Regions from separate parts of the Candidatus Thiodiazotropha endoloripes genome, predicted to be linked through region 2. Evidence: predicted binding sites of a transcription regulator. Region 2 holds the regulator's gene; the other holds the start of a gene.

Region 1 (3,795 bases), on a different contig from region 2:
TTGATGCAGGCCGTTGCGGACAGTGCCCGTTTCGATGTGTTTGGCCTGCTCGATACCCTGATGAGTGGTCAGACAGCCAAGGGCTTGCGTATGTTGTCCTCATTGAAGGCGGAGGGTGTGGCGGCGCCTGTGGTGTTGTGGGCTCTGAGCCGTGAGATTCGCGCTCTGGCGGAGATGGCCAATGAGCTGGAAAAGGGGCGTAACAGCAACCAGGTAATGGCCGCCTATCGGGTTTGGGATAAGCGTAAGCCCGTGGTCAGTAAGGCGCTCTCCAAGGGTTCGGCCAAATATTGGAGAAAGCTGCTTATACGGTGTTCAGATATTGATCGTATGATCAAGGGTCTGAATTCGGGAGACCCCTGGCTGGCCTTAAAAAATGTTGCGCAAGGTGTTTCCGGAATTGCCTGCTTGTGATCGGCAGCACAACCTGTATTAGTAACTAAGTGCCTGGGAAAGCTGTTCCTTTTTATTTGTGACTTCTGTCACCCAATTTTTTTCCTCATCGTTGTCTTATCGCCTACAGAGACCTCAGTCAGAGGGCTTTGCTTTTAAAACAAATCATTGAAAGGAGAATGACAATGAAAACCATGACAATTAAAAAAGGCGTTGTAGCTTTGGCAGCAGCCGGTTTTTTTGCAGTGGCCAACGCAGCGGATGAGGGTACCTTCACCAAGCTGGATGTGAATGCCGATGGCTACATCTCAGCTGAAGAGTCCACCGCTGATGAAGCACTCTACAAGGATTGGGCAAAGGTTGACGCGAATGCTGACGGCCAGGTTGATGCAGCCGAATTCAGTGCTTTTGAGGCTGCACCAGAGGCTAAATAGTTGAACAACTCTGAATGAGTTTTGGGTGGAATACCAGTGACCAGATTGGTCTGGTCGCTGGCCAATCACAGGGACTTGATCGCGATAGTAGATGCCGGTCCATTAGTAACTTTCTGAGTTTCTAAAAGGAATTTAATTAGTGGAACTGTGATTCCTATCACCGCATTTCTTCTGTCTGGGGTGTCTTATAGGGGCCACCAGATGATCGAGGCTGTAGATAGGGATCTCTGGGCATAACCATAAAATTCGTTAAGGAGAACATGATGAATACGAAAACCATTAAACTGGCCGCTTTGGCACTGGTTACCGCTGGATTTGTTACGGCTGCAGTTGCCGGTGAGGATGCCTTCACTGCATTGGACACCAATGCTGATGGCAGTATCTCTTCAGAAGAAGCAACCGCCAACGAAGCGCTCTATAAAGGCTGGGAAGCTGCTGATGCCAATCAGGACGGCAGCGTTGACGCAGCTGAATTCAGTGCTTTCGAAGCAAAAGTGATGCCTGCAGAGACCAAATAAGCCGGCTCCGCTTTTAGATGGTATCCCTAGTTAGGGGTTGAAATACCGGCAGCCAGCTGTGTCTGCTGTTGGTTGTCGGTAGCCATCTCCAGTAAATTGCAGTTGCTCAACTGCAGTTGTGGAGGTTCGGCGGAGAAAGTGAAGGGTGCTGTTTTCAATAGCGCACTCAGACCAAGAATCTGTCTGGTTTTGCCGGGAAAAACGGCTACCTCAACCTCTTCCAGAAGACACTTCTCACCAATCAGTACATCGGTGATGGTATAGACTGGTACCAGCATCTCTGCGCCATTGGCCAGCACCCCTTTCAGGTCTCTCAAATAGCGGGGGTTGCCTACGGCCTGCAGTTCAGCCAAGGTGTTTTCATTGATGGTCATATAGCTTGAGCCGGTGTCGACCATGAATTCAGTTGGCGCCATGTTGCCGATCTTTCCGGAGATGTAGAAGGTATTGGCTCCTTTGGAATGCATCGGAACATCAAACAGCGACGGCTCTGCCCACAGCTGGCCGCTACAAGCCATCAATAAGATTAAACTTAAAATGAGTCTGTTCATTATTTCCGGACCGTTATCTGTTCGGTGAATTCCTTGCCTATTAGATCGGTAGATATGGGTTTAACTTTAAACCTTTTACTTTGAAGCCGGTGAATGAAAACCCTTAGAATAGTTACGGTCAAAACAGGGATTGGATGCAGATATTGCCTCAAGTTGCCAGGAATCCGGGCCATTTCAGCTCGGGTTTGGTAAAGTTAAACAATCGTAATATTTTCTGATGAGCACCATTTAAACAATGTTAGACAAGATCTCCGATATCGCCGGTTACATGCAACAGCTCGGTCAGCAGGCCCGCCAGGCCTCGCGAACACTGGCTGGTGTGCCGACGGCCCAGAAAAACCAGGCACTCGAAGCGATTGCAGAAGAGCTGGATGGGGCCAGAGAACAGCTGATGGGTGAAAACAGTCTGGATCTGGAGAAGGGGCGCGAGAAAGGCCTGGACAGTGCCCTGCTCGATCGCCTGGAACTGACCCCGGCTCGTATCGACAGCATGATCGAAGGGGTGCGCCAGATTGCGGCCCTGGCCGATCCGGTGGGCGAGATTTTCGATATGAAGTATCTGCCCAGTGGCATCCAGGTCGGGCGTATGAGGGTCCCTCTGGGTGTGGTGGGGATCATCTATGAATCCCGTCCCAATGTTACCGCCGATGCGGCGGCGCTCTGTCTCAAATCAGGCAATGCAGCGGTGTTGAGAGGCGGCTCTGAAGCCTACTATTCCAACCAGGCGATCGCCCAGTGTATCGCTGCCGGTTTGAACAAGGCCGGTCTGCCGGAGACGGTTGTTCAGGTGGTTGCCACCACGGACCGTCAGGCGGTTGGCGCCATGATCACCATGCCGGACTATGTGGATGTGATCATACCCCGGGGAGGTAAGGGATTGATCGAGCGGATCAGTCAGGATGCCCGGGTGCCGGTAATCAAGCATCTGGACGGCATCTGTCATGTCTATATCGATGATCAGGCTGACCTGGACAAGGCTTATGCCGTGGCGATGAATGCCAAAACCCAACGTTATGGCACCTGTAACACCATGGAGACTCTGCTGGTTGCCGAGGATGTTGCGGCCCAAGCCCTCGTCCGTTTGGCTCCGGCACTGGATGAAAAAGGGGTTGAGTTACGTGGTTGTGCTCGCAGCTGCGAGCTGATTGAGGGTTGCACCAGTGCCACGGATGAGGATTGGGATACCGAATATCTGGCGCCTATCCTGTCGATCCGGGTTGTGCCGGGGCTGGCCGAGGCGATTGATCATATCAACACCCACAGTTCCCAACATACCGATGCCATTATTACCGAGAACTACACCCGCGCCAGACGTTTTCTCACGGAAGTGGACTCCAGTTCGGTGATGGTCAATGCTTCGACCCGTTTTGCGGATGGTTTCGAATATGGCCTGGGTGCGGAGATCGGAATTTCAACGGATAAGTTCCATGCCCGTGGGCCGGTTGGCCTGGAGGGACTCACGTCGGTCAAATATATCGTGCTTGGGGATGGGCATATCCGCAGTTAGGCTTAAATCACGACTTCTATTATCAGAAATAGACCGCAAATGGACGCCAATCATCGCAACATGCCCCAAATAGCTCGAACGATAGAGCCTCTTTTGGCGTTGATTAGCGGTTGTTGGCGTCACTCGGCGGCTCGTCACATACCAATGGTCCGCTATTACAATACTGATACAGTGCAAATGCACGTGAGTCAGTGCCATTCCAGCTAGGCGCAACATGATCGGTATCCTGGGGGGCACCTTCGACCCCATACACAATGGCCATTTACGCACTGCACTGGATGTCATGCAGGTGGTTGGCCTTGAGCAGCTAAGATTTATTCCACTGCATGGTCCGGTTCATCGGGACCAGCCCCAGGCCTCCGCCGAGCTGCGCCTGAGGATGGTTGAGGCCG
Region 2 (3,795 bases):
TATCGGTCTGAACTCGAATAACTAAAATCCAAGACTTGAGAGCAGGTCATCCACGTCATCCTGACTGGTCACCTGATCGCCTTGATCGAGTCCAGGAATTGCCGGGCCAGCCAATTCTTCCTTCTCTTTCTTGCCAGAATCGTCTTCAAGCTTGTTGCCGGTAATGCGGACCAACATGACCAACTTCTCTTCCACATCATGTACCAGGGTGATTACCTTGCGGATAATCTGACCGGTAAGGTCCTGAAAATCCTGTGCCATCAGCACATCGGACAGGTTTTTGTGCAACTCTGCCGCATCCTCCTTTGACTTGAGCAGATACTGAGACAGGTCGCGACTCAGATCCACGAATTCTTCTTTATCCAACATGCGGGAACGCAGTCGCTCCCACTGCTCCGAAAGCTCAGTGGACTGTTTTTCGATTCCCTCGATCAACGGCATGCTCTTCTCCACTGCCGTGAGGGTACGATCCGCTGACTGCTCGGTCATGGTTATGACATAGGTCAACCGCTCCTTGGCATCCGGTATTTCCACAGTGGTCATGTCACTGATTTTGGCATCAAGTAAAAAACCGTTGATTGCATCATGCAGTTCACGGGTCAAACGACCGACTTCGAGGAACAACTGATCGTTACTTGCGGGGGTTGTTAAAGATGCAATCAGTCTCTCAGACTCTTTGTGATCGCCCGATTCCAAGCTGGCTACCAATGCTCTTGCCGTCTCTAACCGCTGCTGGTTATCCTGATTTTGCCCCATATTGATAAACTCCAGGCGATGGAAGCTCAACCCACACGTTCAAAGATCTTGTTGATCTTCTCTTCCAGGGTCGTAGCGGTGAAGGGTTTGACGACGTAACCGTTGACGCCGGCTTGAGCCGCTTCGATGATCTGCTCACGTTTTGATTCGGCAGTGACCATTAAAACCGGCAGACCGGCAAGCTTTTCGTCTGCCCGCACGGCTTTCAACAGATCGATACCGGTCATACCGGGCATATTCCAGTCGGAGACCAGAAAATCGAAATTACCGCTCTGCAGCATCGGCAGCGCCGTCAGACCGTCATCTGCTTCCTGGGTATTGTTGAAACCCAGATCACGTAGCAAGTTTTTGATAATACGCCTCATGGTGGAGAAATCGTCCACAATCAGGATCTTCATGTTTTTATCCAATGCTCACTCCCTCCTGCATATCACCGGTGATTTCCAAACTCGGCACACACAGGCCAACCAATTACTACTCTTCGTCACGTACCAGTGAGAGCCAGTCCGTCAAACGTGAACGGAGACGCAGAGTTGCCTGACTGTGTATCTGACAGACTCTGGATTCACTGACACCCAGCACATGGCCGATTTCACGAAGGTTCATTTCATCATCGTAATACATCGCGATTACCAATCGCTCCCGCTCCGGCAGGCTTGCAATCGCCTCCGCAAGCGCCTTCTTGAACGCATCCTTCTGCAAGCCATCGAACGGACTGTCCATCGGGCCTTCCCGGGTAGCCGGAAAACCGTCACTGACAGCGGTCAGTTCATCCAAACTGAAGATCCGGCAGCCGGTCGAATCCTGGAGAATCTGGTGATAATCCTCCAGACTCATATCCAGCGCTTTCGCCACTTCAACATCCCGGGCATCCCGGCCTTCGTTGTTTTCGATCTCACGCATCGCTTCCGCCACCATGCGTGCCTTTCGATGCACGGATCGTGGTGTCCAGTCGCTGCGTCTGATCTCATCCAGCATGGCGCCACGAATGCGGATACCCGCATAGGTTTCGAAGCTGGCACCCTGAGTGGGATCATAATTCTTACTCGCCTCAAGCAGGCCCAACATGCCGGCCTGTATCAGATCATCAGACTGCACATTGGGTGGTAGCCGATTCATCAGATGATAAGCAATCCTCTTCACCAGTCCTGCATGCTGATCAACCAGATCATTGTAGCTTTGCTGTTTTTGCACGGCGGTGTATGTCGCTAAACCGTTCACCGTCTTACTCCCCATTTTGGCTTGAAAATTGGATCAGGCGTTCGACAAAAAACTGCAGATCCCCACTGACTCCGGTTGGTACAGGCCAGTTATCGGCCTTTTTAGCTAAATTCTTGAACGCCTGCGCTACTCTGGAGCGAGGAAAAGCCTCGACAACCGGTTTTTGGCTCTTTACCGCCTTTCTGAGCTGCTCATCAAAAGGAATACTCCCCATGTAACTGAGCATAACATCAAGGTACTGATCGGTGACCCGACACATCTTATTGTATAGGTCCCTGCCCTCCTGGACGCTCTTCACCATATTCGCCAGTATACGAAATCGACTGATGCCATGCTCACGATTTAACAACTTGATAATCGCATAGGCATCGGTGATCGAGGCCGGTTCGTCACACACCACCACAATCTGCTCCTGAGCAGCCCGGCTGAAGCTGATCACCAGATCGGAGATGCCGGCTGCCGTATCGATCAGCAGCACATCCACATCGTTGGCCACCTCGCTGAACGCATGGATCAACCCGGCGTTTTCAGCACGCGACATTTCAGCCATATGCTGCATACCGGACGCCCCGGGCACGACTTTCATGCCTTTCGGTCCGGTAACAATGATATCTTCCAGTGAAGACTCCCCCCGCATCACGTGGGAGAGATTGTGTTCAGCATGTAATCCGAGTACCACATCCAGATTGGCGAGACCCATATCCGCATCCAGTAGCATGACCCTTCGCCCGAGTTCTTGCAAGGCCACACCGAGATTGGCGGAGATATTGGTTTTGCCTACCCCACCTTTACCTCCGGTGACAGCGATCACTCTGACGGGTTCTGGATTCACCATTCTGCGCAGTCCGGTAGCCTGATCTTCGATCTGTTCAGACATTTGCATGTTCACTCGTTCCTCCGAAGGCCATAGCCAGATACTCCTCATCGGGTTGATGCTCTGTCTGTTGCGTCATTTCAACAGCCTGCCGAATTAATTGCTCTGCCCGGGCGACCTGAATATCTTCAGGCACCCGCTGACCGTTTGTGGTGAATGCCAGAGGCAACCGGGACTCCAATAGTGCGGAGACCACGCCACCCAGTGAAGCGGCTTCATCCATTTTGGTCAGAATCGCGCCAATCGGGGCAATCGCACCAAATGAACGTATTGCATGGCTCAACGCTCTCCGCTGGGTGGTTGCCGAGAGGGTTAGCAGCGCCTTGACCGGATGATTGCCCTGCTTCAGCAGGCCGAGTCGCTCTGTCAGTTTCAGATCCCGTTGCCCCATGCCGGCGGTGTCGATCAACACCAGCCGCTTTTCGGAAAAAGCATGCAGTGCACTGCTCAGCTCTTCGGCTGTAGCCGCACTGCGAACCGGCACATCGAGAATCTGACCATAATTCTGTAGTTGTTCCTGGGCGCCGATTCGATAGCTGTCGGCTGAGATCAAGGCGAGGTGACGATTACCGTGACGCAGGCAGAATTTGGCGGCCAGCTTGGCGATGGTGGTGGTTTTGCCCACACCAGTGGGGCCGACCAGGGCCAATACCCCACCCGCATTCAGCAGGTCATTGCTCTCCACCGACAACTCACGGCGCAGGTGATTCAGTGCCTGATGCCAGGCTTGTTCAGGAGATTCGGCATCTTCGGCCCGATAGGCGAGTTCACGACAATGGGCCGCATCCAGACCCAGGCCCATCAACTGTCGGATCAACTCCTGAGTCTGGGGGCGACGATGGCCGAGATCACGCCAGGTCAACTCGGAAAGCTCGTTCTCCATCATTCGCCGCAGCGCCTGCATCTCCTGACGCATCTCCCGCAATACCGGATCCTGACTCCAC

Evidence for each region. Region 2 encodes FliA, which starts transcription of late flagellar genes. Its sites were predicted from a motif close to GCTAAAGTTNNNNNNNNNNCNGCCGATA; they were not measured.
Region 1: A3193_RS16895 (retropepsin-like aspartic protease) is a predicted target of FliA. The motif match lies at 1,940-1,967, and genes of this name have one in related genera.

What each region holds. Positions count from the first base shown of each region.
Region 1 is NZ_LVJW01000006.1:1,387,171-1,390,965, forward strand. It holds gene holA (DNA polymerase III subunit delta) at 1-414, shown strand, start outside; gene A3193_RS16885 (hypothetical protein) at 579-827, shown strand; gene A3193_RS16890 (EF-hand domain-containing protein) at 1,091-1,345, shown strand; gene A3193_RS16895 (retropepsin-like aspartic protease) at 1,372-1,812, opposite strand; gene A3193_RS16900 (glutamate-5-semialdehyde dehydrogenase) at 2,132-3,403, shown strand; gene nadD (nicotinate-nucleotide adenylyltransferase) at 3,618-3,795, shown strand, end outside.
Region 2 is NZ_LVJW01000007.1:85,451-89,245, reverse strand. It holds gene A3193_RS18825 (protein phosphatase CheZ) at 22-756, opposite strand; gene cheY (chemotaxis response regulator CheY) at 783-1,154, opposite strand; gene A3193_RS18815 (RNA polymerase sigma factor FliA) at 1,231-1,977, opposite strand; gene A3193_RS18810 (MinD/ParA family protein) at 1,982-2,860, opposite strand; gene flhF (flagellar biosynthesis GTPase FlhF) at 2,847-3,795, opposite strand, start outside.